DNA from 4 places in the Rhizobium indigoferae genome. Region 3 is predicted to be linked to each of the others. Evidence: predicted binding sites of a transcription regulator. Region 3 holds the regulator's gene; each other region holds the start of a gene.
The links. The regulator PhoB, encoded in region 3, activates phosphate uptake and scavenging genes when phosphate is short. The targets are predictions, from matches to a motif close to TGTCATNNANCTGTCAT.
Positions count from the first base shown of each region.

Region 1: U5G49_RS25300 (acid phosphatase) is a predicted target of PhoB. The motif match lies at 6,544-6,560, and genes of this name have one in related genera.
Region 2: phnG (phosphonate C-P lyase system protein PhnG) is a predicted target of PhoB. The motif match lies at 3,639-3,655, and genes of this name have one in related genera.
Region 4: U5G49_RS21375 (DUF1868 domain-containing protein) is a predicted target of PhoB. The motif match lies at 4,462-4,478, and genes of this name have one in related genera.

Region 1 is NZ_CP140636.1:313,755-321,606, reverse strand. It holds gene U5G49_RS25325 (ABC transporter permease) at 1-217, opposite strand, end outside; gene U5G49_RS25320 (ABC transporter substrate-binding protein) at 330-2,234, opposite strand; gene arfA (arabinosylfuranosidase ArfA) at 2,422-3,930, opposite strand; gene U5G49_RS25310 (ArsR/SmtB family transcription factor) at 4,141-5,067, opposite strand; gene U5G49_RS25305 (cytochrome-c peroxidase) at 5,202-6,491, opposite strand; gene U5G49_RS25300 (acid phosphatase) at 6,690-7,852, shown strand, end outside.
Region 2 is NZ_CP140635.1:4,662,017-4,669,868, reverse strand. It holds gene U5G49_RS22845 (ABC transporter ATP-binding protein) at 1-1,227, shown strand, start outside; gene dapB (4-hydroxy-tetrahydrodipicolinate reductase) at 1,243-2,067, shown strand; gene U5G49_RS22835 (2,3-bisphosphoglycerate-dependent phosphoglycerate mutase) at 2,089-2,724, shown strand; gene phnF (phosphonate metabolism transcriptional regulator PhnF) at 2,764-3,501, opposite strand; gene phnG (phosphonate C-P lyase system protein PhnG) at 3,726-4,202, shown strand; gene phnH (phosphonate C-P lyase system protein PhnH) at 4,202-4,810, shown strand; gene U5G49_RS22815 (carbon-phosphorus lyase complex subunit PhnI) at 4,815-5,921, shown strand; gene U5G49_RS22810 (alpha-D-ribose 1-methylphosphonate 5-phosphate C-P-lyase PhnJ) at 5,918-6,793, shown strand; gene phnK (phosphonate C-P lyase system protein PhnK) at 6,790-7,566, shown strand; gene phnL (phosphonate C-P lyase system protein PhnL) at 7,681-7,852, shown strand, end outside.
Region 3 is NZ_CP140635.1:176,599-184,450, forward strand. It holds gene pstA (phosphate ABC transporter permease PstA) at 1-1,281, shown strand, start outside; gene pstB (phosphate ABC transporter ATP-binding protein PstB) at 1,297-2,112, shown strand; gene phoU (phosphate signaling complex protein PhoU) at 2,157-2,870, shown strand; gene phoB (phosphate regulon transcriptional regulator PhoB) at 3,005-3,688, shown strand; gene U5G49_RS00945 (GcrA family cell cycle regulator) at 3,932-4,465, opposite strand; gene U5G49_RS00950 (aspartate aminotransferase family protein) at 4,885-6,084, shown strand; gene argF (ornithine carbamoyltransferase) at 6,127-7,041, shown strand; gene U5G49_RS00960 (Hsp33 family molecular chaperone) at 7,132-7,852, shown strand, end outside.
Region 4 is NZ_CP140635.1:4,336,761-4,344,612, forward strand. It holds gene U5G49_RS21350 (acetyl-CoA C-acetyltransferase) at 43-1,224, opposite strand; gene phaR (polyhydroxyalkanoate synthesis repressor PhaR) at 1,464-2,036, shown strand; gene U5G49_RS21360 (hypothetical protein) at 2,031-2,438, opposite strand; gene rpmF (50S ribosomal protein L32) at 2,687-2,872, opposite strand; gene U5G49_RS21370 (glutathione S-transferase family protein) at 3,028-3,675, opposite strand; gene U5G49_RS21375 (DUF1868 domain-containing protein) at 3,689-4,411, opposite strand; gene mtgA (monofunctional biosynthetic peptidoglycan transglycosylase) at 4,558-5,295, opposite strand; gene U5G49_RS21385 (polyprenyl synthetase family protein) at 5,432-6,346, shown strand; gene U5G49_RS21390 (DoxX family protein) at 6,413-6,784, opposite strand; gene U5G49_RS21395 (cupin domain-containing protein) at 6,915-7,403, opposite strand; gene U5G49_RS21400 (TetR/AcrR family transcriptional regulator) at 7,475-7,852, shown strand, end outside.

The sequences.
Region 1 (7,852 bases), on a different replicon from region 3:
TCGAGCCCTCCATTCCGTAAAGCTCGCGAAGCGACTGGCGCATCAGTTCGATCGCATTGGGATCGGACTGCCCCATCTGCGTGATGGCGCCTATGCTTTCTTCGACCGGATCGATCGGGGTCAGGTGGGTGACGAAGAATGTGATGGTCACGCCAAGAAATACGACGAGCAGAAACTGACCGAACCGCTTCAGCACAAAGAGCAGATAAGACGTCATAGGGCAGTGGTTCCTCTCTGGTTCCCTTCATCGACAGGAAAGGATCGACGGACATGCCACATGCCCGTCGATAGGGGGCCGGCGCGCAACACTCGCGCCGGCGTTGGGAGGATTATTTCGGTTGTGCCGGCTTGAGTTTGACCATCATCAGCCTGGAGTTTGCCCAATTCGGCACTGGGTCGGTATAGGGGTCTGATATCGTCGGATAGCCGGTCCAATAGGTCGTATCCATCGAGGTAAAGACGTTATACGACATCAGCGGGATCGTCGGCATTTCGCGGGCGACCAGCTTCAGATAATCCTTGCCGAGTTCGACGCCCTTCGGATCGTCGGCACTGATGCCGCGGATGCTTTCGATGATCTTGTCGAGCTCCGGATTGCTCCAGCGCTGCCAGTTGCGCGGCGGCTGATTGTCACCCTTCTTGGCCACGAACTGCGAGTGCCAGCTGTCGAGGAAGAACGACAGGTCAGGATCGCCGCCCCAGGTCTCGACGCTCCAGGCAATCGCCACCTGGAAATCGCCGGGCTGGAGTGCCACCTGCCAAAGTTTCGCGGCCGGTACGGCTTTGGCGTCGATGCCGAATGCGGCCCATTGCTGTGCGATCAGCGTTCCGGCGCGGGTGAAGACCGAGCGTGTGTCGCCTTCCACCGTCATCCGGATCTTGAAGGGCTGTCCATCAGGGGTCAGCCATTTGCCGCCGGATTTCTTGAAGCCTGCCTTCTCCAGCAGTTCGCCGGCAGCCTTCGGATCCGGTTTCCACCAGCCATAGCCGAAGGCACCGCTGATTGCCTGCGGGTCGGTCGGGATCTGGTCCTTGAACTTCGGCTGCTTGCGCAGAATATCGGCGATCTGTTGCCCGACCGTCGGGTCATAAGGCTTAATCTTGCTCTTGCCGGTATCGATCTCGAAATTCTTCAGCCAATCCTGCATCGGCGCCTGATAGTCCTTCATCGTGGCCGCCGTCGGCGGCACGCCGAGCGCCGAAAGCGTCGCTGCCCCGCGATAGCTCGCCATGTCGACCGCCTTGATGTCGATCAGCAGGGCAAGCGCCCAGCGTACATCAGCGTTGTCAAATGGCGGATCCTGCGTGTTGAAAATGACAGCCGGAAGTGTCGGATCCGGATGGGCGAAGGGGAAGCCCGGAAACCAGGTTTCGATCGACTTGGATTTCTCCTTGAGGGTGAACATGCCCTCTGGCGTATTGTCGTGGATGATATCGAGATTGTGCTCGAGCTGGGCGATCGTCCGCTTATCCGGCGGGCCGGGATCGGTATAGGTCACGTATTTCGGGGCCGGCTCGCCGAAGCGGGCAAGCGAGGTCCGTTGCCAGTCGTCACGCTTCTCCCAGGTATACCATTTGCCCTGGGGATCAAACGACTTGAGCTTGTATGCGCCGAGCGAGACGGGATTGGCGAAGTCATAACGAAGCGGATCTTCGACTTTTTCGAAGACATGCTTGGGCATGATCCAGGCGCCGTTCCAGCGAACGGTGAAAATGGCGTGGAAGCGCGAATTGGGCTTCTTCAGCTTGAACACGACAGTCGAGGGGTCTGTCGCCTCGACGCTTGCCACCTGCACCGAGAAGGCAGCACTCCAGACCATGCCGGGGTGATCCATCTGCGTCTTGACGGTGTAGACCACGTCGTCTGCCGTGAACTCCACACCGTCGCTCCAGAAGAGCCCCTTGCGCAGTTTCACGGTCATCTCGGTGAAGTCGGCATTATATTGCGGCTTGTCGGCAGCCAGCGAATTGTCCCAGGTCGCGCCGCCAAGCCCTTGTTCGGGATCGATATACCAGAGCGTATCCATGGTCAGCTGCTGCAGGCCGGTCGATACGCCGCCGCCGCCATTGACCCAGATGTTGAACCAGCCGGGATTTTTGATCGTCCCTTCCGGATTTTCGACGATGAGCGTCTCCTTGCGCGGCAAGGAGGTGTAGTCATCGGCCTTGGCCGTCGCTGTCAGGCCGAGTGCGGCCAGCGCGACGCCAAATGCAAGCCTCTTCCACTGTTGCATGAACTCCTCCCTAGAAAGCGACGATACGGCGGCCGCAAAGGCACGCATGGGCACGTCGCGGTTGTCGGTTCGCGGAAGCGTTAGGACTTGAACGGTCAGGTCCGGGACCTCAGTGAACCATCGCTCCGGCTCCCTGCCTCCTCGCAGCGAGCCGAATATTTTCAGCCGGAATGTCCGGCGGTAGCTGTCACACCGACAGCCGGATGACGTTGTAGGAGAACGGTTTCAACGCCGCCCGCAGCCGTCCATCCTCAATCTTTCCACTCTCGACATTGACGGGAGCAACCGTTTGCGGTCGCGCCGCCGTATTGACGGCTTCCAGATCACCGTGGGTCATTTCCACCTGCTCGACCACCCGGGCATTTCCGAAGCCTTCCAACCGCACATCGAGATCGAGCGCCGTGCTCGGATGGCGGTTGACGGCAAAGAAGGTCAGCGACCTGCCGTCTTCGGAATGGACTGCCGATACGTCGAGATAGGGGACGTCGTTTTCCTCGTCGCTGTCATAGGTCGGGCCATCGACGACCAGCTGCAGCGCCGTTCCACGGCCATATCTGGAGGCGTAATAGAACGGGTAGTAGATGGTCTGGCGCCACGCCGCACCGCCGTCTTCGGTCATGATCGGGGCGATGACGTTGACGAGCTGCGCGATGCAGGCGATGCGCACGCGGTCGGAGCGACGGATGAAGGTGTTCAGGATGCCGCCGACCTGCAGCACGTCTTCGAAATTATAGATGTCTTCCAAGAGATGCGGCGCATCCGGCCATTCGTCGCGCGCCAGGATCTCCTTGTCCTGCTGGTTGGAATGATACCAGACATTCCATTCGTCGAAGGAAATGCCGATCGTCTTCTTCGAGCGTTTTTTTGCCTTGATGTAGTCGATCACGCCGCCGATCGTGGTGATGTAGCGGTCGAGCTTCGTCGCGCGGGCGAGATAGTTGAGCGTATTTTTCTCGCGGTTGGCAAAATACATATGCAGCGAGATATGGTCGGCGCTGTCATAGCACTGCTCGAGGACCTGGGCTTCCCACTCGGGATAGGTCTTCATGTCGGAATTGGACGAGCCGCAGACCACGAGTTCGAGGGACTTGTCGAACCCGCGCATGGCCTTCGCCGTCTCATCCGCCAGCCGGCCATATTCATAGGCCGACTTGTGGCCGACCTGCCAGGGGCCATCCATCTCGTTGCCGAGGCACCACAATCTGACATCGTGCGGATTAGACCAGCCGTGCTTGCGGCGCAGATCCGACCAGTAGGTGCCGCCGGGATGATTGCAATATTCCAGGAAATTGCGGGCCGCATCCAGGCCGCGTGATCCGAGATTGACGGCGAGCATCGGCTTGGTATTCGCCTTCTTGCACCAGTCGACGAATTCATTCACGCCGATCTGGTTGGCTTCGCGGGTGCGCCAGGCAAGGTCGAGGCGAACTGGACGCTCCGCACGGGGCCCTACGCCGTCTTCCCAATTATAGGCCGAGACGAAATTACCGCCGGGATAGCGGCAGTATGGCGTGTCAAGATCACGCACCAGATCAAGGACATCCTGCCGGAATCCATCCTCATCGGCCGTCGGGTGTCCGGGCTCATAAATGCCCCCGTAGATCGCCCTGCCGAGATGCTCGAGAAATGAACTGTAGAGCCTGGAGTCAATGGTCGCGATGCGGAAATCGCGGTGAACCACAACGTTCGTCTTCAACGGATCCTCCCGTTTATATATCAGATATTTTGTTTTCTTGCCTCTAACTTGATATCAGGAATGTTGTTCTGTCAACCAAGTTGCGACTTTAATCATACTAATAAGGATTTCAGAAAAAAGCGTCTAATTACAGTTACTTGGATGACTTTATCGGTCGTCGCAACTGGAAAGAATCGTGATATTTAAATCAAGATTTCCGATTTTGAGTTTTCAGACGTGTAGCCGCATGATGATATCGCGGCCGTGATTTCCGAAGCCGCGACCGAAAATATTGACGCCGCCGGTATGGCCGGCATTTTCTGCGATGCCGACCCGGAGCCGGATGGAGGAATGCTGGGCAAGCGCGAGATCGCTGAGCGTGACATTCGAGGCGGCCATACCGTCGATGAAGGTGCCGCGCGTGGAGATCCGCCAGGTCTTCATCATCCCATATTGCGAGCCCTCGAGCTTCCACCATGCCGGCGTGAAGGCGCCGCGCTTGTCGCCGTAATCGCCAGGGGACGTCCAGGTTCCGATCGCCATTCCATTGACCCAGAGCGTTATATCCGAAGGCCAGTCCGGATTGGTGCCCGGCACCTCGGACGACAGCTCCAGCGAGAACTCTATGGCGCGGATATCCTTGTTTAACACCTTGGCGTTGTTGGGGAATTTATATTCCACATATCCCCGGCCGAACCAGACGAGCCCAGCCTGCATGCGCTGCGGATCGAGGAAATAGTCGGGGACATCGAGGGGGCCGATGACGCTCTCGGTGGAGCAAAGACCGCACGGCGCATGGACGTCGCAACTGGTGTAGAGCCCCACAGGCATCTCGACTTCGATGATATTATTGGCCCTTTGGGCTGCACTTTCCTCGAAGCTGATCAGAATTTCGCTGTAGATCGCCGAGCAGATCTTCTGGTTTCCCTTCCGGGCCTTCGTCAGCTGGGAATCGACCAGCCGGGCGTCTTCCAAAATCTGGATCCCGGTGGCGACAGTCGATTGAGGAAGAGAAAGGGCACGCGCGATATCGTTGATATTCATTGGTCCCTTGGCGCAGAGCAGCTTGAGCATCTCCAGCCGCGCCGGCGCCGAAAGCGCGCGTATCGCATCATTATTCTCGCCGGCGGCAATGGTCAAAAACGAGCGTTCCATCATTCCCCCACTATTTCCGATGAAATGATGTATATCTGAAATTATGATACATCAAGTGGAAATGCGTCGACGGGTTTGATTGTTATTGTTGAGAAAGACGTCATTGGTCCTGGGCATTTCTTAAAATTCCAGGCGTCCTAATGCCCGGTCGCCTCGGGCTGCAGATCGGCATCGGTCAGGGTTTTGAGGAAAGCGACGATGTCGTCGATTTCGGGATCGGTGAGGGCAGGCGCGTCGCCCGGCTTCCTGCCGAAGGGCGGATCCTGGTTGAGGTTATCCCAATAGGCCTGCGGCAGGTCGTCATATTTCCGAACCGTGCCATCTGAATTTTTCGGATACCAACGGCCGGGATCGTTGTCGCGCGTCGCATAGAAGGAGACGACGTCGCGCAGCGAGTGGAAATAGCCGTTGTGGAAGAAGCTCTGCTTCAGCGCGACATTGCGCAGCGTCGGGGTGCGGAACAGACCGCAATATTTGCCACGTCCGGCAAAGTCGGTGCGTTGGGGACCGCAGAGACCGAGATCATGATAGTTCGGATCGTTGTTGGCCGGGATCGCCATGTTGCGCGGTGCGGCAAGCCCGAGGAAGCCGAAATCGGAAAATTGCGGCGGCTCGCCGTCATTGGCGGGTTCGCTTAAGTGACAGCTCGAACAGTTGCCCTTGGCTGGGTCCTCGAACAACTGCCGTCCGCGCAGTTCCTGCGTCGTCAGCGTCGCCTTGCCGGCGAGAAAGGCGTCGTAGCGGCTGGAATAGGGATAAAAATCCGGGCCGCTCTGCTCGAAGGTGGCGAGCGCCTCGGCGGCGGCATCAAAGGCATCCTTAGAATTGTCGAACACCGTTTCGCCGAAGGCCGCCTTGATGTCGTCGGCATAGGCGGCCTTGCGCAGCTTCGCCACCACCTGGGCCGCATCCTTGTTGCCCATTTCGAAAGGCGAGAGCAGCGGGATCTTCGCCTGATCGGCACCGTGATCGACCCGGCCGTCCCAGGTCAGGCCGCCCGTCGGGCCGTTGTCGACGCTTTCGTCTCCCTCGTCCTCGGAATCGTAATAATGCTCGGTGAAAGCAGGTACCGATTGCAGGTAACGCAGCGTCGGAACAGCGCGCAACCCCGGCTGGTCCCGATGTTCGCCGCCCATTTCGACCGGCATGGCCGATGCCGGGCCGAAGGCGTGATTGGGATCATGGCAGGACGCGCAGGCCTGCAAGCCAGAGGCCGACAGCGAGGTATCTGAGAATATCTTGCGGCCAAGTGCGGTCAGCGTTTCGGCTCGGGCGAAGGCCTCAGCGCGCGACATCGGTCCGGGATGAACGCCGACAGCAGGCGCCGCGCTGCTTTGCCGCAGGGGAAGAATGGCAAGACCAAGCGCCACGGCACCCATGCCGACGGCCAGGCCGGAGCGCACAAGCCAGATGATCTTCGTCGTCATGATAAGGATTCCAATAAGTTAGTACTGGTTTCCGCCATGATCGAACCTCGCTGCAACAAATTGATGACGGCCAGTCTCCTGCGGCATCACGGCAACCCTGATGTCACAAAGTTGATAGACGGCCGGAATAGCGTCCGAACGCCCCCCGAGCGTTCTCCGCTCCCTCTAGCCAACGCCCCTAGCCATGAGGTACCACCCGTGACAAGACTGAAACTCCTCCATTCGATCTGTCTCGCCGGATCGGCCATCGTGCCGTTCGCGGTGGCGACGGCAGCCCATGCGGCACCGGCCGGTTACGACAAGATCGACAATGTCGTCGTCATCTATGCCGAAAACCGTAGTTTCGATAATCTCTATGGCAGTTTTCCCGGCGCCGACGGGCTCTCGAACGCGACCGCCGATCGCGCACGCCAGCTCGACCGCGACGGCCAGCCGCTGTCCGAACTACCGCCGGCCTGGGGCGGCCTCACCGCCAAGGGTGTCTCGCCTGCCGTCACCGAGGCGCAGTCGGCCCATCTCGCCAACGCCTCCTTCGCGATCGACGATCCGCAGGGCTTCGCAGAGGCGCCTTCGGTCATCACCCGCGACCTCTGGCATCGCTTCTACCAGGAGCAGATGCAGATCGACGGCGGCAAGAACGACAAGTTCGTCGCCTGGGCCGATTCCGGCAGCCTGGTCATGGGCCATTACGACGGCTCCATCCTGCCGATGTGGCAGGTCGCCAAGAAATACGTCATTGCCGACAATTTCTTCCAGGGCGCCTTCGGCGGTTCTTTCCTCAACCATTTCGCGCTGGTCTGCGCCTGCACGCCCTATTATCCCAACGCCGACAAGAGCCCGGCCAAGCCCACCATCGCCAAGGTGGATGCGGATGGCACGTCGCTGACCGTGGCGGAGAACGCCCCGAAGTCGGCGCTGGACGGCGCACCGAAATTCGTTTCCGACGGCACGCTGACGCCTGACTTCTACGCCGTCAACACCATGCAGCCGCCCTACCAGCCGAGCGCCAATCCGCCGGCCAAGGATGGTGACGCGGCCTATGCCGATCCGGCGGCGGCAACGACGCTGCCGCCGCAGCATGAAATCACCATCGGCGACCTGCTGTCGCTGAAGGGTGTCAGCTGGGCCTGGTATAGCGGCGCCTGGCAGGCAGCCCTTGATGGCAAGAATGCCACCCCGGTGCCGAACTTCCAGTTCCATCACCAGCCGTTCAACTATTTCGCCAATTTCGCGCCCGGCACGCCGGCGCGTGCGGATCATCTGAGGGATGGTGGCCTAGGCGGTGAAGCCTTCCTTAGGGATATCGACGACGGCAAGCTGCCGGCGGTTTCCTTCTACAAGCCGCAGGGCAACCTCAACGA
Region 2 (7,852 bases), 380 kb from region 3:
TACGCGCTGCGCTATGTTTCGAAGCGGCTGCGCTCGGCGACCCGCGAGGCCGTGCATCTGAACAGCCATGTCCTCGGCGCCATGCAGGAGACGATCCAGGGAATCGCCATCGTGAAGGCCTTCACGATGGAAGAAGAACTGGAGCGCAAGGTCAACAAACTCATCAAGGGCGCCGAAAGCCGGGCGAACCGGATTGCCCGGCTTTCCGAACGCACCTCTCCGCTGACGGAAAGTTTCGCGGGCTTTGCCGTCGCCAGCGTGCTTGCCTATGCCGCCTACCGCTCGATCTACTTTAATGTGCCACCCGGCGCCTTTTTCTCCTTCGTCACGGCGCTGCTGCTTGCCTATGACCCGGCTCGACGGCTTGCCCGCCTGCAGGTGCAGATGGAGCGCGCCGTCGTCAATGCGCGGATGATCTACGAGTTGCTCGACATGGAGCCGCGCCAGCGCGACCTGCCAGATGCCGGGCCGCTGACCGTGACGCAGGCGAGGATCGAATTCCGCAACGTTTCCTTCGCCTATGGCAACGAAAGCGTGCTCAGCGGCGTGAGCTTCATCGCCGAGGGCGGGTCGACCACCGCACTGGTCGGTCCCTCGGGTGCCGGCAAATCCACCGTCATCAGCCTCATTCCGCGTTTCTACGATCCGCGCGAAGGCGAAATTCTGATCGACGGGCAGGACATCGCCCACATCACCAAGAAGTCGCTGCGCCAGCAACTCGCCTATGTCTCGCAGCAACCCTACCTGTTCGAGGGCACGATCCGCGACAATATCCGCTACGGCCGGCCGGAGGCGACCGATGCCGAAGTGGAAGAGGCGGCCAGGCTTGCCTATGCGCATGATTTCATCTCGGCACAGCCGCAGGGTTACGAGACGCCGGTCGGCGAAAACGGCGTGACGCTTTCGGGCGGCCAGCGCCAGCGCCTGTCGATCGCACGCGCCCTGGTGCGCAACGCGCCGATCCTGCTTCTCGACGAGGCGACCTCCGCCCTCGACACCGAATCCGAAGCCGCCGTGCAGAAGGCGCTCGACGAAGCGATGACCGGACGCACCGTCGTCGTCATCGCCCATCGGCTCTCGACCGTGGTGCGCGCCGACAAGATCGTCGTCATGCAGCAGGGCCGCGTCGTCGAGGAAGGCAATCACGAGACGCTTGCGAAGGTCAGCGACGGTCTTTACGCTCGCCTCAACAACCTGCAGAGGCCCTCGGCCTCCGATTCATACTGACCTGGTGAGACTGACATGAGCGATGCTGCGATGAAACTGGTGGTGGTTGGCGCAGCAGGACGCATGGGGCAGACGCTGATCCGGCTCATCCATTCCATCGACGGCGTGACGCTGCATGCCGCGGTCGAGCGCACCGGTTCGCCCTTCGTCGGCAAGGATGCCGGCGAGATCGCCGGTCTCGGCCCGACCGGCGTCATCATCGGCGACGATCCGCTCAACGCCTTTCTCGATGCCGAAGGCGTGCTCGACTTCACCTCGCCCGCTGCAACAGTGGAATTCTCAGGCCTCGCCGCGCAGGCTCGCATCGTCCATGTCGTTGGAACGACGGGCTGTTTACCCGATGACAACGCCAGGATCGCCGCGGCAGCCCGCCATGCCCGCATCGTCAAATCAGGCAATATGAGCCTCGGGGTCAATCTGCTCAGCGTGCTCGCAGAGCAGGCAGCGCGTGCGCTTGATCCTGATGACTGGGATATCGAGATCCTGGAAATGCACCACAAGCACAAGGTGGATGCGCCTTCCGGCACCGCCCTTCTCTTCGGCGAGGCCGCGGCAAAGGGGCGCGGCATCGATCTGGCCTCGAAGTCGGTCCGGGTGCGCGACGGCCATACCGGCGCCCGTGAAGCCGGCACCATCGGTTTTGCGACGCTGCGCGGCGGCTCCGTCATCGGCGAGCATTCCGTGCTTTTCGCGGGAGAAGGCGAAATCGTCACCTTGTCGCACAGCGCGGCCGACCGCTCGATCTTTGCGCGCGGCGCCATCAAGGCGGCGCTCTGGGCGCGCGACAAGAAGCCGGGTCTCTATTCCATGCTCGACGTGCTCGGGCTTTCTTCCTCATAACGATACTACGGAGGCATATTCATGAGCGGTACCCTCGTCCTCGTTCGCCACGGCCAGAGTGACTGGAACCTGAAGAATCTCTTCACCGGCTGGAAGGATCCCGATCTGACCGAGCTCGGCATCCAGGAAGCCAATGCCGGCGGTACGGCGCTTGCCGAATACGGGATCAAATTCGACGTCGCCTACACCTCGGTGCTGGTGCGTGCGCAGCACACGCTGAAACTCATCCTCGACAAGGTCGGCCAGCCCGATCTCCAGACGATCCGCGACCAGGCGCTGAACGAGCGCGACTATGGCGATCTCTCCGGCCTCAACAAGGACGATGCCCGCGCCAAATGGGGCGAAGAACAGGTGCACATCTGGCGCCGTTCCTATGACGTGCCGCCTCCCGGCGGCGAAAGCCTGCGCGACACCGGCGCCCGCGTCTGGCCCTACTACCTCACCGAGATCCTGCCGCGCGTGCTCAGGGGCGAGAAGGTGCTGGTGGCCGCACACGGCAATTCGCTGCGCTCGCTGGTGATGGTGCTCGACAAGCTGAACAAAGAAGGCGTGCTCGCCCTCAACCTCGCGACCGGCGTGCCGATGGTCTACAAGCTGAAGGCGGATTCCACCGTCGCTTCAAAGGAAGTGCTCGGCGACATGTCTGGCGCGCATTGATCTCAGCTGATCTTTCCCCGCTTCGGCGGGGAAAGGCGCTCAGTTCTCGATGGTGAACTGCACCCGGTCGGCCGCGAAACGGCTGATCGAATATTGCACCGGCACGCCGTCGAGATCGGTATTCATTGCCTTGGCGATCAGAAGGATGGCACCGGGAGTGAGTTCGAGATCGGCCATATCGGCTGCGCTCGCATGAGCGGCCGTCACCTCGGTCGTCGCCCGGACATAATCCGGCAGGCCGAGTTCGGCGAAAGCCTTGGTGATCGATTCCCCCGCCCGGTACGCCTCGCCGATACCGGCGAAGCGTTCGGCCGGAAACCAGCTCGTCGCCCTTGAAACCGGCCGCTTGTCCGCCTGGCGCAATGTTTCCAGGCGGATCACTGGCTCACCCTGCTTCAGGCCCAGCCAGCGGGCGACCTCTGCATTCGCTTCCTCTTTCGCCTCATCGAGCAGAAGGCCGCGCATTTCACGCGCCTGATCGCCAATGCCGGCGGTAAAGCGCGTGCGCCTTGTGATCGGGAAATTCAGCCGCTCCTTGCGTTCGATCAGCGTGCCGCGACCTTGTACCGCACGGACGATCCCCTCCTGCGCCAGCGCCGCCAGCGCACTGCGCACCGTATGCCGGTTGACGCCGAATTGCACCGCCAACATGGTTTCCGGCGGTACCATGCCCGTTTCGTCATAGGCTCCGTTGCTGATCGCCACGCGAATCCGATCGGCGATCTGGCGCCAGAGCGCCACGCCGGTTTGCCTTTGCACCTGCTTCAATCCCGCCATTCCACCCCTGCCCGCCATTTCTCGCCTTCTGCATAATTCGATCCTGAAAACGATCCCGATTTCAGGATCGAATTATGCAGCAATTCAAAGTGCTACAGCGTCCTTTGCGCGTCTGAAAAGACGCGCGGCGCTGTAGATGTCACACGCTTGTCACGACATCGATTTAGAGCTAAATGTATCTTGTATGGTTGTCTATATCAATAGACATTTTAAGGGAAGCGGCGATGATACCAGCGGACAGGAAAGACGCTGCGTCACAGACGGCATCTGGGCGGAAACGCGCCGCCGATCTGCTGGCGCGTGCGGAACGCAGCGAACTCACAGCGGTCTTCGATGCGCTGCCGCAAAAGCCTGTGGCCCATCAGGTGCGCGGACCGGAGACCGGGCTGGTGATGGTGCGCGGACGCATCGGCGGCGGCGGCGCTCCCTTCAATCTGGGCGAAGTGACCGTGACGCGGGCCACCGTCCGGCTCGACTCCGGCTCGGTCGGCCATGCGCAGGCGCTCGGCACCGACCGCGAGAAGGCCCAGCTTGCGGCGATCTTCGACGCGCTCTGGCAGGAGGACGCGACGAAGGATTTTGTCGAACAGGCACTGCTTTTGCCGATCGCCGAACGGATCGCCGATGCCGAACGCCGCAAGACGGACGAGACGGCGGCGACACGCGTCGATTTCTTCACCATGGTGCGGGGAGACAACTGATGGGCCTGAAGACAGAAGCTCTGACCGGCGGCTTTGCCGAGCCGGTCTTCCATGCCCAGAGCGTCTTCAAGATGCTGATGGACGGCATGGCCCGCCCCGGCACGATCCAGACCGTTCAGCCCGATGTCGCTCCGCCGGCACCGCTCGGCATCGCCGCCGGCACGATCGCGCTGACGCTTTGCGACCACGACACACCCGTCTGGCTTTCCCAGGGACTGGCGAGATCCGCCGTGCCGGAATGGCTCGGCTTCCATACCGGCGCGCCGTTGACCACCGAAAAGGCCGAGGCGCGTTTTGCCTTCACCGAGGCCGGCACCGCACTTTCCTCCTTCGGCCTCTTTGCATCAGGCACGCAGGAATATCCCGACCGCTCGACGACCGTTGTCATCGAACTCGCCGAACTCGAGGGCGGCCGCAGGCTGGCCCTGATGGGTCCGGGCATCCAGAGCGTGACGGAGATCGCGCCCATCGGCCTGCCGGAGACCTTCCTGCGGCTCTGGACCGAGAACCGTGCGCTCTTTCCGCGCGGCGTCGACATCGTGCTGACGGCGGGCAAGCGTTTCCTCTGCCTGCCGCGCACCACCAAGATCACAGCAACGGAGATCTGAGCTCATGTATGTTGCCGTCAAGGGTGGCGAGGCCGCCATCGCCAATGCCCACCGCCTGCTGGCCGACCGCCGCCGCGGCGACCGTTCGCTGCCGGCGATCGGCATCGAACAGATCGTGGCGCAGCTGGCGCTCGCCGTCGATCGCGTCATGGCCGAGGCCTCGCTTTTCGACCGCACGCTCGCAGCACTTGCCATCCGCCAATCACGCGGCGACATGATCGAGGCGATCTTCCTGCTGCGCGCCTACCGCACGACGCTACCGCGTTTCGGCTATTCCAGGCCGCTCGACACGGCTGATATGACGATCGAACGCCGCATCTCGGCGACCTACAAGGATCTGCCGGGCGGCCAGCTCCTCGGCCCGACCTTCGACTATACCCACCGGCTGCTCGATCCCACACTGCTTTCGGACGAGGCAGTCGAGACGCCCGCTCAGCGTGCAGCCGAGACCGGCCGCGTCATGCGCGTCTCCGAAATCCTCGGCGAAGCGGGCCTGATCGAGGCCGATGGCGACATGCCGGAAGATCATGAGATCGGCGATCTGACCCGCGAGCCGATGGAATTCCCGATGACCCGCGATCTGCGCCTACAGGCGCTTGCCCGTAGCGACGAGGGCTTCCTGCTGGCGCTCGGTTATTCCACCCAGCGCGGCTACGGCCGTAACCACCCCTTCACCGGTGAAATCCGCATCGGCGACGTCGAGGTGGAATTCGACGTGCCGGAACTCGGTTTCGCCGTCTCGCTCGGCACGATCCAGATCACCGAATGCCAGATGGTCAACCAGTTCAAGGGTTCGGCCAAGGCGCCGCCGCAATTCACCCGCGGCTACGGCCTGGTCTTCGGCCAGAGCGAGCGCAAGGCGATGGCGATGTCGCTGGTCGACCGGGCGCTTCGCGCCGAAGAGCTCGGCGAGGATATCACCGCGCCGGCACAGGACGAGGAATTCGTCATCTCGCACTCCGACAACGTCCAGGCGACGGGCTTCGTCGAGCACCTGAAGCTTCCGCATTATGTGGATTTCCAGGCCGAACTCGATCTCGTCCGCCGCATGCGCCGCGAATTCGAAGCCGCCCGCAACGGTGGCGAAGACATGAAGGAAGCCGCCGAATGACCGATCTGGCCAGCTACAACTTCGCCTATCTCGACGAACAGACCAAACGCATGATCCGCCGGGCCATCCTGAAGGCAATCGCCATTCCCGGCTACCAGGTGCCCTTCGCCTCGCGCGAAATGCCGATGCCCTACGGCTGGGGCACCGGCGGGGTGCAGGTGACGGCCTCGATCATCGGACCTGATGACGTGCTGAAGGTCATCGACCAGGGCGCCGACGATACGACCAACGCCGTTTCCATCCGCGCCTTCTTCCAGAAGGTCGCCAATGTCGCGGTGACGACGCATACCAAGGATGCGACGATCATCCAGACGCGCCACCGCATTCCCGAAGAAAAGCTCGGGGTCGGGCAGGTGCTCGTCTACCAGGTGCCGATCCCCGAGCCGCTGCGCTTCCTCGAGCCGCGTGAGACCGAGACGCGCAAGATGCACGCGCTCGAAGAATACGGTCTCATGCATGTGAAGCTCTACGAGGATATCGCCCATAACGGCCGCATCTCGCGGACTTACGCCTATCCGGTGAAGGTCCACGGCCGCTATGTCATGGACCCGTCGCCGACGCCGAAATTCGACAATCCGAAGATGCACATGTCGGACGCGCTGCAGCTCTTCGGCGCCGGACGCGAGAAGCGCATCTATGCGGTTCCGCCCTATACCGACGTCGTCAGCCTGGATTTCGAGGACTATCCCTTCGATATCCAACGTTTCGATAAACCCTGCGCCCTTTGCGGTGCGGAGGATGTCTATCTCGACGAAGTGGTTCTCGACGACAAGGGCGGGCGGATGTTCGTCTGCTCCGACACCGATCATTGCGAAGACCGCCGCGCGCACGGACATGCCGGCGAGATGCTGGCCCGGGAGGCTGCAGAATGAGCGATACCCCGCTTCTCAAAGTCCATGACGTTTCGAAATTCTACGGCAACCGTATCGGCTGCCGCGACGTCTCCTTCGAGCTCTGGCCCGGCGAAGTGCTTGCCATCGTCGGCGAGTCCGGCTCCGGCAAGACGACGCTGCTCAACTGCCTCTCCACCCGGCTGCTGCCCAGCACCGGCAGCGTCGAATATCACATGCGCGACGGCAGCTACCGCGACCTCTACCGCATGAACGAGGCCGAGCGGCGCTTCCTGATGCGCACCGATTGGGGCTTCGTACACCAGAATCCGGCCGATGGCCTGCGCATGACCGTCTCGGCCGGCGCCAATGTCGGCGAACGGCTGATGGCGATCGGCGACCGGCACTACGGCAAGATCCGCGCTTCGGCGATCGACTGGCTCGAACGCGTCGAGATCGACGCCGACCGCATCGACGATCAGCCGCGCGCCTTTTCCCGCGGCATGCGCCAGCGCCTGCAGATCGCCCGCAACCTCGTCACCGGGCCGCGCCTCGTCTTCATGGACGAGCCGACCGGCGGCCTCGACGTCTCGGTGCAGGCGCGCCTGCTCGATCTGGTCCGCGGCCTCGTCAACGATCTCGGTCTCTCGGCCATCATCGTCACCCACGACCTCGCCGTCGCCCGCCTGCTCTCGCACCGGATGATGGTGATGAAGGACGGCTACGTCATCGAACACGGGCTTACCGACCGCGTGCTCGACGATCCGCGCGAACCCTACACGCAGTTGCTCGTCTCCTCGATCCTGCAGGTCTGAGCGCTACTGCATAATTCCTTAAATCGGAATCGATTTTAGGTAAAATTATGCAGCAATTCAGCACGCCATTGCGCGTCCTTTCAGACACGCGGCGAAACCAAGGAAGAAGAAATCATGGCAACGCCCCTCGTCGTTTCCGAAGTCTCGAAGAGCTTCACCATGCATCTGCGCGACGGCATCAAGCTACCTGTCGTATCCGATGTCGCCTTCTCGGTCGCATCGGGCGAATGCGTCGTGCTCGGTGGCCCATCGGGCATCGGCAAGAGCTCGCTGCTCAAGATGATCT
Region 3 (7,852 bases):
AAGGCGCCAGTGCGCCGCGATATCGGCATCAAGCGCCGCTACGCCGCCGAGCGCCGGTTCCAGGCCTATGGCATCGCCGCCATCACCTTCGGTCTCGTCTTCCTCTTCATCCTGCTGTGGACGGTGATCGGCAAAGGCTATACCGCCTTTCAGCAGACGGCGATTACCCTGCCGATCGAATTCTCCGAGAAGACGATCGACCCGAACAACAAGCGTGCGACCGACCCTTCGGTGCTGATCGCCGCCAACTACCCGGTTCTCCTGCGCGACGCGATCGTCAAGCAGCTGAACGTCAATGCCGCAAGCCGTCCCGATGTGCGCGATGCATCCGCGATGCTCTCCAAGGGTGCGCCGGTCCAGCTGCGCGACATGGTCGTCGCCGATCCGTCGATCATCGGCAAGACGGTCAATGTCACGGTGCTCGCCGACGCCAATGTCGACAGCGCCAACAAGGGCCAGATCGACCTGTCGGTCGACGAAAAGAACCGCAAGGTCAACGACAAGCAGGTTGCCTGGATGAACGAGCTGAAGGCGAGCGGCGCTCTCCACAAGCAGTTCAACACCGGCCTCTTCGTCAACGGCAATTCCAGCCGTCCGGAGGCCGCAGGCCTTGGCGTCGCGCTGATCGGCTCGCTCTATCTGATGCTGATCGTGCTCGTGCTCGCTCTGCCGATCGGCGTCGCCGCCTCGATCTATCTCGAGGAGTTCGCGCCGAAGAACAAGCTGACGGATCTGATCGAGGTCAACATCAACAACCTCGCCGCGGTTCCCTCGATCGTCTACGGCCTGCTCGGTCTTTCCGTCTTCATCAACTTCATCGGCCTGCCGCGCTCGGCTTCGCTGGTCGGTGGCCTGGTGCTGACGCTGATGACCCTGCCGACGATCATCATCGCCACGCGTGCGGCACTGCGCGCCGTGCCGCCGTCGATCCGCGCCGCAGCCCTTGGCCTTGGTGCTTCGAAGATGCAGATGGTGTTTCACCATGTTCTGCCGCTCGCCATGCCCGGCATCCTCACCGGCACGATCATCGGCCTGGCACATGCGCTCGGCGAAACCGCGCCGCTGCTCTTGATCGGCATGGTTGCCTTCGTCGCCAACGCGCCGACGACACCGCTCGATCCCTCGACGGCTCTGCCCGTGCAGGTCTATATGTGGGCCAACGAGGCCGAACGTGCCTTCGTTGAGCGTACTTCGGGTGCCATCATCGTCCTGCTCCTGTTCCTGATCGTCATGAACATGGGCGCCATCCTCTTGCGTCGTCGCTTCGAGCGCCGCTGGTAAACGGAGTTAAACATCATGAACATGTTGACGGAAGCTGCAGTTGAAAAGGCGCTGGATCACAAGATGAGCAACGTCCCGTATAAGATGATCGGAAAGGATGTCTCGGTTTACTACGGCGAAAAGCGCGCGCTTTTCGATGTGAACCTGAACATCCGCGAAAACACCGTAACCGCCCTGATCGGCCCGTCCGGCTGCGGCAAGTCGACCTTCCTGCGCAGCCTCAACCGCATGAACGACACGATCGACGGCTGCCGCGTCACCGGCAAGATCACGCTTGATACCGACGATATCTATGATCCCGATATCGACGTCGTCGAACTTCGCGCCCGCGTTGGCATGGTCTTCCAGAAGCCGAACCCGTTCCCGAAGACGATCTATGAAAACGTCTCCTACGGCCCGCGCATCCATGGCCTTGCCAAGTCGAAGGCCGATCTCGACCAGATCGTCGAGACCAGCCTGCAGCGCGCCGGCCTCTGGAACGAAGTCAAGGACCGCGTGCACGAATCCGGCACCGGCCTGTCGGGCGGTCAGCAGCAGCGCCTCTGCATTGCCCGTGCCGTTGCCGTCAGCCCTGAAGTCATCCTGATGGACGAGCCCTGCTCGGCGCTCGACCCGATCGCCACCGCCAAGGTCGAGGAGCTGATCCACGAGCTGCGCGAGAACTACACGATCGTCATCGTCACCCACTCCATGCAGCAGGCCGCGCGCGTCTCGCAGCGCACCGCCATGTTCCACCTCGGCAATCTCGTCGAGGAGAACGACACCGACAAGATGTTCACCAATCCCGACGATCCGCGCACCCAGGACTACATCATGGGTCGCTTCGGCTGATTTTGGCGACACCAAGCCTTCCCGTTATTCGAGGATAAAGCCCCATGGCATCGACACATATTTTTTCTGCCTATGATGATGATTTGAAGTTCCTGTCCAGGCGGATTTCCGAAATGGGCGGCCTGGCCGAGCAGATGGTCAGCGAAGCCGTGCGCGCCCTCGTCAATGGCGATACCGCGCTGGCGCAGAAGGTCATCTCCGACGACGTGATCCTCGATCACGCCGAACGCGAAATCGGCGACAAGGCGATCGTCACCATCGCCCGCCGTCAGCCGATGGCTTCGGACCTGCGCGAAATCATGGGTTCGATCCGCATCGCCGCCGATCTCGAACGTGTCGGCGACCTCGGCAAGAACACCGCCAAGCGCGTCATCGCCGTCCAGAGCACCGGCGTTCCCCGCAAGCTCGCTCGCGGCCTCGAGCATCTGTCCGAGCTGGCGCTCGTTCAGCTCAAGGAAGTGCTCGACGTCTACACCAATCGTTCCGCCGACAAGGCGAATGCGATCCGCGAACGGGACAATGAGATCGACGCGATGTACACCTCGCTGTTCCGCGAGCTCCTGACCTACATGATGGAAGATCCGCGCAACATCACCAGCTGCACACATCTTCTCTTCTGCGCCAAGAACATCGAGCGCATCGGCGACCACGCCACCAACATCGCCGAGACGATCTATTACATGACGACAGGCGCGCAGCCGGAAGGCGACCGTCCGAAGGACGACAGCGCCAACACCGTCGGCGCGGTCACCGAATAACCGCCCACACCCCGCCACTTGCGTGCGCGCCCATCCGGGCGCGCAAGAGGTCGCAGCCAATTTCTAAATTTGCGCAGGATGCATTGCTTAAATCACCCCCGGTTTAAGGATCATGCGCGAGGAGACCGACACGCATGATCCCGAGAGTTGCAGTTGTTGAAGACGAGGAAGCCCTCAGCGTGCTTCTTCGCTACAATCTCGAAGCGGAAGGCTTCGAGGTCGATACCATCCTTCGTGGCGACGAAGCCGAAATGCGGCTTCAGGAGCGCACGCCCGATCTGCTCATCCTTGATTGGATGCTGCCTGGCGTCTCCGGCATCGAGCTCTGCCGGCGTCTGCGCATGCGGCCGGAAACCGAGCGCCTGCCGATCATCATGCTGACGGCGCGCGGCGAAGAGAGCGAGCGTGTTCGCGGATTGTCGACGGGTGCCGACGATTATGTCGTCAAGCCCTTCTCGACCCCCGAACTCGTTGCCCGCGTCAAGGCGATGCTGCGGCGCGCCCGCCCCGAGGTGTTGTCGACGGTGCTGAAATGCGGTGACATCGAGCTCGACCGCGAGACCCATCGCGTCCATCGCAAGACCCGCGAAGTCCGCCTCGGCCCCACCGAATTCCGCCTGCTGGAATTCCTGATGTCGTCGCCGGGCCGGGTCTTCTCCCGCTCGCAGCTTCTCGACGGCGTCTGGGGCCACGATATCTATGTCGACGAGCGCACCGTCGACGTCCATGTCGGTCGCCTGCGCAAGGCGCTGAATTTTTCCAACATGCAGGACGTCATCCGCACCGTCCGCGGCGCCGGTTATTCGATGGAAGCCTGAGGGCTTCCATTTGAGTTGCTGACAAATCCCTGGCAAAACCGCGACGTCATCCTCTGCCTCGTGCCGAGGATCTGTGCACGCCAAATTAAGCATTTGAAAATAAATTCTTTTCCGCCTGAGAAATTGGGGTGAACAGATGCTCGGCACAAGGCCGAGCATGACGGAGGAAAACCTGAGCTTCCATCCAGCAACAAAAAACGGGCCACTCGGCCCGTTTCTGCATTCTAACGATGGTCAGCCCGCTCAGCTGGCCCGCGCGGCCGCCCGGCGGCGTTCGTTGACCGGCTGGTAGGCAAGCTTCTGGTGGTAGCTGCAATAGGGCGAATTGTCGGGGGATTCGCAGCCGCAGAAATGGAAGTCGTCCTTCAGCGGATCGCCGACCGGCCACTTGCAGGTGCGTTCGGTCAGTTCCGTCAAGCCGAGGCGTCGGGAAATCGGCACGACCACGTTGCCTCTCGGCACGTATTCCATTTCCTCGATCGTTTCGATCTCGATCTCTTCCTTCAGCATGGTCGCGCCCTGCTGGCGGGTAACGGTGCGCGTGGCGACCCGTGAGGCATAGTTCGGCGCGCGCGGCGCCGATGTATTGCGTTTCGGCGTTCGTGCGGCGGTGTTGGTGCCGCCGGCCTTGGCACGGCCCGGAAGGCTCAGCCGGTGCACTTTGCCGATGACCGCATTTCTGCTGACTCCGCCAAGCTGCGCAGCGATCTGGCTGGCGCTCAGTCCTTCGGCCCAAAGTTTCTTGAGTTTCTCGACCCGCTCGTCTGTCCAGTTCATGCCCTGTCTCCACCTTTTGCGTTGGTGATGGCAGAATCCCTCACCGTTGTCCCGGGAGCTCCGAAACAAGAAACGCTTGATCAATTTTGGTGACTAGTTCCGCCGCATGCAGTCTAGTAATTGATCTTTAACCTAGTGTGAGGCTGACTCCGTGACAAGAGTCGCATGAATCCGGATGAATCGAATTCGTAGTTTTCCCCAACTTGCTGCCTCTGCGTGGCATTTCTGCAATAATGCCTGTTGAAGACTGAAAATGCCGCTGTACACCCTTGCTGCATACGCTAAGGGCGCAGTTTTGTTGACATTGCAGCGCGAAAAGGAAATAGTGCCACTCGCCGCCGCAAGGCGGCATTTTTGATTTTTCGGGCCTGGTTTCCTTAGCCGGAGTCATTGCCCGGCAACTTGATGGAGATCGCGCCATGGCTGAAGCCGCGCCGCTTTATGACACCTATTCTCGTGCCCCGCTGCGGTTCGAGCGAGGCGAGGGCGTGTGGCTGATCACCGAAAGCGGCGAGCGATATCTCGATTTCGGCGCCGGCGTTGCCGTCACCTCAGTCGGCCACAGCAATCCGCATGTCGTGGGCGCACTGAAGGAGCAGGCCGACAAGGTCTGGCACCTGTCGAACATCTATGAGATCCCCGGCCAGGAGCGTCTGGCAAAACGGCTGACGGACGCCACCTTCGCCGACAAGGTGTTCTTCACCAATTCGGGTGCCGAGGCGCTCGAATGCGCGATCAAGACGGCGCGCCGCTACCAGTTTTCCAAGGGCCATCCCGAGCGCTTCCATATCATCACCTTCGAAGGCGCCTTCCACGGACGGACGCTGGCGACGATCGCCGCCGGCGGCCAGGAGAAATATCTCGAAGGCTTCGGCCCCAAGGCGCCGGGTTTCGATCAGGTGGCTTTCGGCGACATCGAAGCGGTGCGCGCCGCGATCACCGATGCCACGGCTGGGATTCTCATCGAGCCGGTGCAGGGCGAGGGCGGCGTCCGTCCTGCCACCACCGAATTCATGAAGGCGCTCCGCCAGCTCTGCGACGACCACGGCCTGCTGTTGATCCTCGACGAGGTCCAGACCGGCGTCGGCCGCACCGGCAAGCTCTTCGCCCATGAATGGGCGGGCGTCACCCCCGACATCATGGCTGTCGCCAAGGGCATCGGCGGCGGTTTTCCGCTCGGCGCCTGCCTTGCCACTTCAGAGGCCGCCTCCGGCATGAAGGCCGGCACGCATGGCTCGACCTATGGCGGCAATCCGCTCGCCATGGCCGTCGGCAGTGCCGTGCTCGACATCATCCTTGCCGATGGCTTCCTCCAGCATGTGCGCGACGTCGCACTGGTCTTCCGCCAGGGCCTCGCCTCACTGAAGGATCGCTACCCCGATGTGATCGAAGATATCAGAGGCGAGGGGCTGTTGCTCGGCATCAAGGCTGCCGTTCCCTCCGCCGAATTGCTGCAGGCGATCCGCGCCGCCCATCTGCTCGGCGTACCCGCCGGCGACAACGTCATCCGCCTTCTTCCGCCCCTCGTGGTTACCGCCGAGGAAGCCCGCGAGGGCCTTGCCCGCATCGAGCGCTCCGCCGAAAGCATTCGCGCCTCCAAGGTCAAGAAGACGGCTTGAAGAGATTGCCGCCTTCGGGCGCAGCACAGGTAAGAAGACGATATGAGCCCTAAACATTTCCTCGATCTTTCGGCGGTCACATCAGCCGATCTCAGAACCATCATGAACGATGCGCTCGCCCGCAAGCAGGCCTTCAAGGCCGGCAAGGGCGACAAGCCGCTCGCCGGCAAGATGCTGGCGATGATCTTCGAGAAGCCGTCGACGCGCACCCGCGTCTCCTTCGACGTCGGCATGCGCCAGCTCGGCGGCGAAACGCTGTTCCTGTCCGGCACCGAGATGCAGCTCGGCCGCGCCGAGACGATCGGCGACACCGCCAAGGTGCTGTCGCGCTATGTCGATGCGATCATGATCCGCACCACCGAGCATTCGCGGCTGGTCGAGCTTGCCGAGCATGCGACCGTGCCTGTGATCAATGCGCTGACGGATGACACCCATCCTTGCCAGATCATGGCCGACATCATGACCTTCGAAGAGCACCGCGGCCCGATCAAGGGCAAGACCATCGCCTGGACCGGCGACGGCAACAATGTGCTGCATTCGCTGGTCGAGGGTGCCGCGCGTTTCGGCTACCGCATGAACATGGCCGTACCCCTTGGCTCCGAGCCCAAGGATCACTATCTGAACTGGGCCCGCAATGAGGGCGCCGAAATCATGCTCTGCCATGATGCCGACCGTGCGGTCGCCGGCGTCGATTGCGTGGTGACCGATACCTGGGTCTCCATGAATCAGGAACATCGGGCCCGGGGTCACAATGTCTTCCAGCCTTATCAGGTCAACGCGGCCTTGATGGCCAAAGCCGGCAATGATGCATTGTTCATGCATTGCCTGCCCGCCCATCGCGGTGAGGAAGTGACGGACGAAGTGATCGACGGTCCGCAATCCGTGGTCTTCGATGAGGCGGAAAACCGTCTTCATGCGCAGAAGTCGATTCTTGCTTGGTGCCTGGGCGCGATCTGAACCATAATCGGACGTCGCGAGTCACAAACTCGCGACCGCGTGAGCGAAGGGCACGCTGGCCCATCGCTCTGAAAACTAGGAGTGAAAGCCATGGCAGAAGCTGCAGCCGCCCTCGGCCAGTTTGATTTCGCCGGCGATGACCATGTCGTCCCCTTCCAGGTGGAGGGGCTGGATGTGCGCGGTCGCGCCGTCCAGCTCGGCCCGATGCTCGATGCGATCCTCGAGCGCCATCATTATCCCGCACCTGTTGCCCGGCTGCTTGCCGAAGTCGTCGTGCTGACGGTGCTGCTCGGCACCTCGCTGAAGTTCGACGGCAAGTTCACGGTGCAGACCAAGGGCGATGGCCCGGTCGATCTCCTCGTCGCCGATTTCTCGACGCCGGAAAATGTCCGCGCCTATGCCCGTTTCGATCAGGCGCTGCTCAATAAGGCCATCGAGTCTGGTGAAACCGAGCCGGAGCAACTGCTTGGCAAGGGCGTGCTCGCCTTCACCATCGACCAGGGCAAGTTCAGCCAGCCTTACCAGGGCATCGTCGCGCTCGACGGTACCACGCTGGAAGAAATTGCCGGCGTCTATTTCCGCCAGTCGGAGCAGATCCCGACGCGCGTCCGCCTTGCCGCCGCTGAACTCTTCGATCGTGACGATGCGGGCAAGCCGCGCCATCGCTGGCGGGCAGGCGGCCTCGTCGCCCAGTTCCTGCCGGAAGCGCCGGAGCGCATGCGCCAGCCGGATCTCCACGGCGGCGACGGCGACACCGGCAACCGCCCGCATGGCGAGGACGATGCCTGGGTCGAAGCCCGTTCGCTAGTCG
Region 4 (7,852 bases), 700 kb from region 3:
CCGCGTGGCGGGATCTTCAATCAAACATGGATCGTATGCTATTTAAAGCGCTTCAAAGCACATGGCCACACCCATGCCGCCCCCGATGCAAAGCGTGGCAAGACCTTTCTTCGCACCGCGGCGCTTCATTTCGAACAGCAGCGTGTTGAGAACGCGCGCGCCCGAGGCGCCGATCGGGTGGCCGATCGCGATCGCCCCGCCGTTGACGTTGACGATCGACGGATCCCACCCGAGATCCTTGGTGACGGCGCAGGCTTGCGCCGCGAAGGCCTCGTTGGCTTCAACGAGATCGAGATCGTTCACCGACCAGCCGGCCTTCTCGAGCGCCTTGCGCGAAGCCGGGATCGGTCCGGTGCCCATGATCTGCGGATCAACACCTGCCGTTGCCCAGGAAACGATGCGAGCGAGCGGCTGGATGCCGCGCCGGACTGCCTCCGCTTCACTCATCAGCACCGCCACAGCGGCACCATCGTTGAGGCCGGACGCGTTCGCGGCCGTAACCGTGCCGTCCTTGTCGAAGGCCGGGCGCAATTTCCCCATCGCCTCCAGCGTGGCGCCGTGACGGATATATTCGTCAGCATCGACCGTAACGTCGCCCTTACGTGTCTTGATGACGTAAGGGATGATCTCGTCGACGAAGCGGCCGGCCTTCTGCGCTGCCTCCGCCTTGTTCTGCGAGCTGACGGCGAATTGATCCTGGTCGTCGCGCGAAAGCTGCCACTGGCGCGCAACATTCTCGGCGGTGATGCCCATGTGGTAGCCGTGGAAAGCGTCGGTCAAGCCGTCCTTGATCATCGTGTCGATCATCTTCATGTCGCCCATCTTGACGCCGCCGCGCAGATGCGCGGCATGCGGGGCCATCGACATGGATTCTTGGCCGCCGGCAACGATGATCTTGGCGTCGCCGGTGGCGATCTGCTGCATGCCGAGCGCAACCGCGCGCAGCCCCGAGCCGCAAAGCTGATTGACGCCCCAAGCGGTCGCCTCCTTCGGAATGCCGGCCTTCATCGCCGCCTGGCGGGCCGGGTTCTGGCCCTCGCCGGCGGAGAGCACCTGGCCGAGGATCACCTCGTCCACCTCGCCGGGATCGACGCCGGCGCGCTCGAGCGCGCCCTTGACGACGGCCGCCCCGAGCTCATGCGCGAGAACCGTCGCGAAAGCGCCGTTGAAAGCGCCGACTGCTGTTCGCCCTGCACTGGCGATGACGATGGATGGATTGCTCATGGGGACGCTCCTCGTTTTCGTCTCACTTACATAAGTGGAAACTGGCAAAGCTTGGAGCACAAGTCAAACGCGAAGACCGGCTGCCGTCATTTTTCGGCAGCAGCCCGCGAAAGCCCGATTCATCTGCTCTGTGAAAGGTTTGCCGCATCGCACAAAGAGATTGTCACCGGCCTTCTTTTGCGTTTACAGTCTCAACTGGAGGAATATCCATAAATCAGACGGGGGTTCAGGAGACTGATATGGCGAAGCATGAGGGTCAGATTGTTATCAAGAAATACGCCAATCGCCGCCTATACAACACGGGCACCAGCACTTACGTGACGCTGGAAGACCTGGCGGAGATGGTGAAGAAGGGCGAAGAATTTACCGTACAAGATGCAAAAAGCGGAGATGACATCACCCATTCGGTGCTGACCCAGATCATCTTCGAACAGGAATCAAAGACCGGAAACACACTGCTCCCCATCTCCTTCCTGCGCCAGCTCATCACCTATTACGGCGACCAGATGCAGATGGTCGTGCCGAGCTTTCTCGAACATTCGATGCGCTCCTTCACCGAACAACAAGCCCAGATGCGCGAGCAGGTGACCCGCGCTTTCGGCGAAACGCCGCTCGGCAAGAACCTGCAGTTGCCGATGCAGATGGTCGAGGACCATGTTCGCCGCAACACCGAGCTGTTTCAGCAGGCGATGCAGATGTTCTCGCCCTTCATGACGCCGCCTGCCAAGGAAAGCCGCAAGGCCGAGGCCAAGGATATCGACGAGCTGAAGGAACAGCTCCGCGCCCTTCAGAACAAGCTCGACAACCTATAGTCCGATCGAGACATCCCGCCCGGCGCTTCGGATCGACACGGCAAAACCGCCGATGACATCGATCAGAGCGATCGTCATCAAAATGAAGAATACCTGCGTCGCAGCATCCCGGACGAGCAAAAACTCGACCAGGAAGGCGATGAAGACCAGCATCGACAACATGTGGTTGACGAGATTGCCGGGACCGGTTCTGGTCGCTTTGAGAATTTCGAAGAACAGCACGACAAGTGCGATGACGATGAAAAGATCGCCGAGCGCCATGCTCCAGATCGCGCCCGAGATCATCGACAGCACGATGATATCATGCTGCAGTGCCGGAATGCCGCCATCGCCCATCAGGCCCAGCATCGCCAGATTGTAAAGAATAAACGGGATAATCATCAGGGGCATGGCGGCTATCATCGGCAATCTCCCAGCGCATCATGCTTTCCGAAAATCGGATGCGATTTTCGGAAAGCATGATGCGTAGCTTCAAAGTGCTACAGCGTCCTTGGCGTCTGAAAAGACGCGCGGCACAGTAGCGCGCAAGAAGAATACTGCCGCAAACCGTTGTCTGACTGCAAGTCATTGCAAATATTATATTGTCGAAATGCAAAAGGCCGGCATGACGCCGGCCTTGAAACTTCGATCGGACAAGCCGGATCGGGAAATTATGCGCTTTCCTTCGGCGTCAGGACCTGGCGGCCGCGATACATGCCGGTCTTCAGGTCGATATGATGCGGGCGGCGCAATTCGCCGGAATTCTTGTCTTCGACGTAGGTCGGAGCCTTCAGTGCGTCTGCCGAACGGCGCATACCGCGCTTGGACGGGCTTGTTTTTCTCTTCGGTACAGCCATTTCACTTACTCCACTTGCGGGCAAAACATTCCCACGGCCAGACTGGCGGCCGAAACGGACATGTCGCGATTTCGGAATTTGGCGCGCTTATACATGCAAGGGGTGGCCTTGACCAGTCCCCATACGTATTTTTTGCGAAGCCGATGATTCCAGGCTCAGACTTCGTCTTCCGGCACGATCCAAGGCTCGGCGCGGGCCGCCTCTTCCCATTTCCGCCAGGCCGGATGCGCCTTCATGGTCTCCATATAGGCCAGGATATCGTTTCGGCTGACGAGATCGTAGATGTCGAACCGGTTGACGACAGGCGCAAACATCGCATCCGCCCCGCTGAACGCGCCAAACAGAAATGGTCCGCCGGATTGCTGCAGCAGGTCGCGCCAGATCGTCTCGATGCGGCTGATATCGGCGTCGACACCATCCGGCAGCGCGATCTTGCCCTTCGGCCGGCGGATATTCATCGGGCAGGCGCTACGCAGCGCCCGGAAGCTCGAGAGCATTTCCATCGAAACCGAACGGGCGAGCGCCCGCTCGGCACGATCCCTCGGCAGAAGGCCGGCGTCCGGATAAAGCTCGGCGACATACTCGATGATCGCCAGCGATTCCCAGATCTTCAATGCGCCGTGCTGCAGGATCGGCACCCGCCCGGTCGGCGAAATCGCCTTGATATTGGGATTGCCACCAGGATAGTCGAAGGGGATCAGGACTTCCTCGAAATCGACGCCGGCGCCCGTCAGCGCCATCCAGGGCCGGAACGACCAGGAAGAGTAGTTCTTGTTGGCAATGTACAGCGTCGGTTTATCCATGGGCCTCTCCCGTTCAGGCTTCGAAATCGAAAATCAGCAATTCGTGGAAATGGTTCATATCCTCGAACACGCAGAATGCCGGCGGGGTCAGCTCGAGAACAGGGGCCTTGCGGCGGATATCGTCGGCCACCTCATCGAGCATCGCCTGCCAGCGCGGCAAGGCTTCATCCTCCAGCCGTTCGATCGCATAGGCAAAGGTCATGTGGAACTTGTATTCCTCATGGCTCGGCTGGCGATAGCCCAGAAGATCAGCCAGCGCATTGCGCCAGGCGCGCATGACCCTGCGGTCGTTCTCCGTCGCCCCGTCGACGAGCAGGCCCGATGGGCGAGCGTCGACGATGGCGACCTTGAAGGGATCGAACATCGAGAAACCTTCGAGCCTGGCCGCCATCAGCGCGGTCATGTCTTCGATCGGCGTATCGAGTGGGAGGTCGCCCGGCCAGGAATCCTGCCGGCGCCTGGTCTCGATGACACCTTCGAAAAGCGTCATGTGAATGCTTGATATCGGCGTGAAGAGGAACTGCGGGGCCTCGGGCATCGCCAGATATTTCTCACGCGCCTCGATCAGCGCCGTCTGCGTCTGCGAGCCCTTCTCGAGATGGCAGACGATGGTGTTGCCGGCTTCCGGCAGAAAGCCGCCGACCTTGCGATAGCGGCTGCCGAGATGGACGGGCGGGGTCGGATTATGCCTCTTCGAATAAAGGAGGAGTTCGGGCGAAAACGTCGTGGTGGTCATGGGCGACTCGGGGGCTCTGGTTGGACTGCATTCGCCCATATGGCAGAACCAAGAATGTCAGATGACACTTGCCGCTTCTAGAGCATGATGCCGAAAAGTGTGAGCGGTTTTCGGACGACATCCTGCTCTAACGACAAGTTCTGATGTCAATCATAGATGCACCTGATGTAGTCGCCTGAACCTTGTGCGCGTCTCTCGATGACGCCGGCCAGCCGGCGAAGGCCTCGTCCAGGCTTGCCGGCATTGCGGTCGATCGGGTTCGGCAGCGAGACGGCAAGCAGCGATGCCTGGCGCCGCGTCAGCTTCGAGGCCGGCACCTTGAAATGATGCTGGGCCGCGGCCTCGATGCCGTAGATGCCGGGACCCCATTCAGCAATGTTGAGATAGATTTCCATCAACCGCCGTTTCGACAGGACGAAATCCGTGGTCACCGCGAGCGGAAGTTCCAGCGCTTTGCGCACGAAGGAGCGGCTGTTCCAGAGGAAGAGGTTCTTCGCCGTCTGCATCGGAATGGTACTGCCGCCGCGTGTCGCCTGACCTTTCAGCGTATCCTCGACCAGCATGCGCATTTCCGCCCAGTCGACGCCACCGTGAAAGCAATATTGCCCGTCCTCCGACATCATCACCGACTGCACCACAACCGGGGCGATGTCATCAAGCGACACCCATTGCCTGTCGTAACCACGCAGCAGCACGAGATCGCGCAGCATCAGCGTCGAGACGGGGTGAATGAAGGGCAGCAGATAGAAAAAGATCAGTGCATAGGGAAGGATCAGCAAGATCAGCACGGCAAGAACAATGCGTTTCAACACACGCCGGTCTTCGAACCATCGCCGACGAGCCGGCATGTCGACGCTGTCCTCTCTCTCTGGCGCTATATCCAATGTCCCCAAGTCCGATTTCGCTCCTGTCGTTCTCATAACGCCTGTGCAGAGCTTATGCCAGAGTGCGTGGCGAATCTTGCTGCCGCCATCGACAATTCCGTTGCAAGCCCGTGGGCGCTCATGCCAAACAGCGCCCATGGACGCGAACCGGGACACTTTCGAGACGAGGCTGAAGAACAACGCCCACGAGATCGAGGCGCTGCTCGACCTATTGCTCTCGCCGAGCAGCCTTTCCGATGAAATCGCCAGGCCCGAGACGCTGCGCGATGCCATGCATTATGCCGTGCTGAACGGCGGCAAGCGGCTGCGCCCGTTTCTCGTCGTCGAAAGTGCAGCTCTTCTCGGCGGCGACGCAGAGGCGGCACTTCGCGTCGGCGCCGCCCTTGAATGCGTTCACTGCTATTCCCTCGTGCATGACGACCTGCCGGCCATGGACGATGACGACCTGCGCCGCGGCAAACCGACGGTACACATCAAGTTCGACGAAGCGACGGCAATCCTCGCAGGCGACAGCCTGCTGACCTACGCCTTCGACATCATCGCTGCGCCGGAAACGACCCTTCCCGATACCAGCAAGGCATCGCTGGTGCTGGCCCTTGCCCGCGCAGCCGGGCTCGGCGGCATGGCCGGCGGCCAGGCGCTCGATCTCGCGGCAGAAAACCAGGCCCCCGACGAAGCCGGCATCATCCGCCTGCAGGCGATGAAAACCGGTGCGCTGATCCGCTTCGCCTGTGAAGCCGGCGCCGTCATCTCGGCAAGCCCGCCGGAAGATCGCCGCCGCCTGCGCGCCTTCGGCGAAAAGATCGGTCTTGCCTTCCAGCTTGCAGACGACATTCTCGACCTGACCTCGGACATCGCGACCATGGGCAAGGCAACCGGCAAGGATGCGGCCCGCGGCAAGGGAACACTTATAGCTCTTCGCGGCATGGAATGGGCCGAAGCCCAGCTCCGTGAGCATGTCCGCGATGCCGAGGCGCTGCTTGCCCCCTACGGCCCTCGCGCCTCGATCCTCACCGCCGCGGCGCATTTCATCGCCGACCGGAAGAGCTGACATCCCCAGGCCCGCCTCCGGCGTTGGGGAGCTTTGACTGTTCCCCGACGCCGATGATCCGATCGTTCAGGCGCCGGCTAAAACAGGCGCCTGAACCGCAGCGGTTCGCCGCCCCAGGATCGCAACGATCATCAGACCGCCGACGACGCTCAGATGCTCGATCGCAAACAGCATCTCGAGAAAGGCGGCTTGGCCGCTCATCGACCAGAAGGCGTGCGCGATCGGGATCGTCAGCACGGTAAAGACGCCGAGAGCGCCCGCCCCGAGCCAGATATGCCGACCGGAGATGACAAGGGCGGAGCCGGCTAGCTGCACGAATATGACGGCAATCGCAGTCGGCGCAGCAGGCGCAAGGCCGTAGTGCTCCATCTCTGCGATCGCGGTCGGGAAGTCGAAGAGCTTCGCAAGCCCGCTCGACCAGAAGACCAGCGTCAGCAAATGCCGGCAAAGATCCGAAAGCTGCTCGATGCCAGCAGGCGATCGACATGATGCATTCTCATTGTTGATTCCTCGATAGTCGAAAGGATTGGGATCGGCGTCGCAGCGCTTGCTCCCCGGGGCCGCGGGCTCACGCCTGCGGCGGCGGCGGAATGTCGATGCCGAAACGGGCGGCCGTCGCGACGATCTTCGGAACGTCGGGCGCGCTCATCGGCGGAAAGGCTGTCGTGCCGGGTGCGACCGGCTCGCCGATCGCCATGAAGAACTCCTCATGCAGATCGCCGGGGAAATTGATCAAAAGCAGCCTCGAGGGCGTCTCGGCAATATTCCGGAAGGAATGCAGCGTGCCCGGAGAGACGTGGACGAAATCGCCGGGGCCGCAATGCTTGGTCTCGTCGCCGACGACGATCTCGTAACGGCCTTCGAGGATGAGAAAGGCTTCCTGATCCGTCTGCGTGTGCGGCGGCGGGCCGGCGTTCGGAGCCGTATAGGCTTCGATGACGGTGAAGCTGCCTTTGGTATCCGCGTAGCGGGCACGAAAGGTGACGATATTGCCAAGAAAATGGACGGTCATCGGCGCAGCGGCGTCGGACCGGCCGGAAAGGGGAGCGGAATTCATCGACTTGTGCCTTGATTTGATTGTGATACACTTAACTCTTAATGAGACATCAATCTCATAACGAGGCATGAATGGACAGTCAAGAAAAAAGATTCGAGAGGGTCAATCAAAAGCGTCGCACGCGTGTCGAGTTGCTGCGTGCCGCGCGTGAGATCATAGAGAAAGGCGGCCACCCCTCGGTCGCCGAAGTGGCCGATCTCGCTGGCATTTCGCGAGCGACGGCCTACCGATATTTCTCGACGCCGGATGAAATCATCCGCGAGGCGGTCCTCGATGGCGTTGCGGATGTGATCAAGATCCCGCCAGCGCGGAACGACATGGGCGATGCGGAGGTCGGCCATCGGCTCGACGACCTGGTCTCGCAGATCTTCAAGATGGTCATCGACAATGAGGGCGTCTTTCGCGCGCTTCTCGGCAGCTCGGCTGTCGGCCAAGCGCAGGTCCGCCGC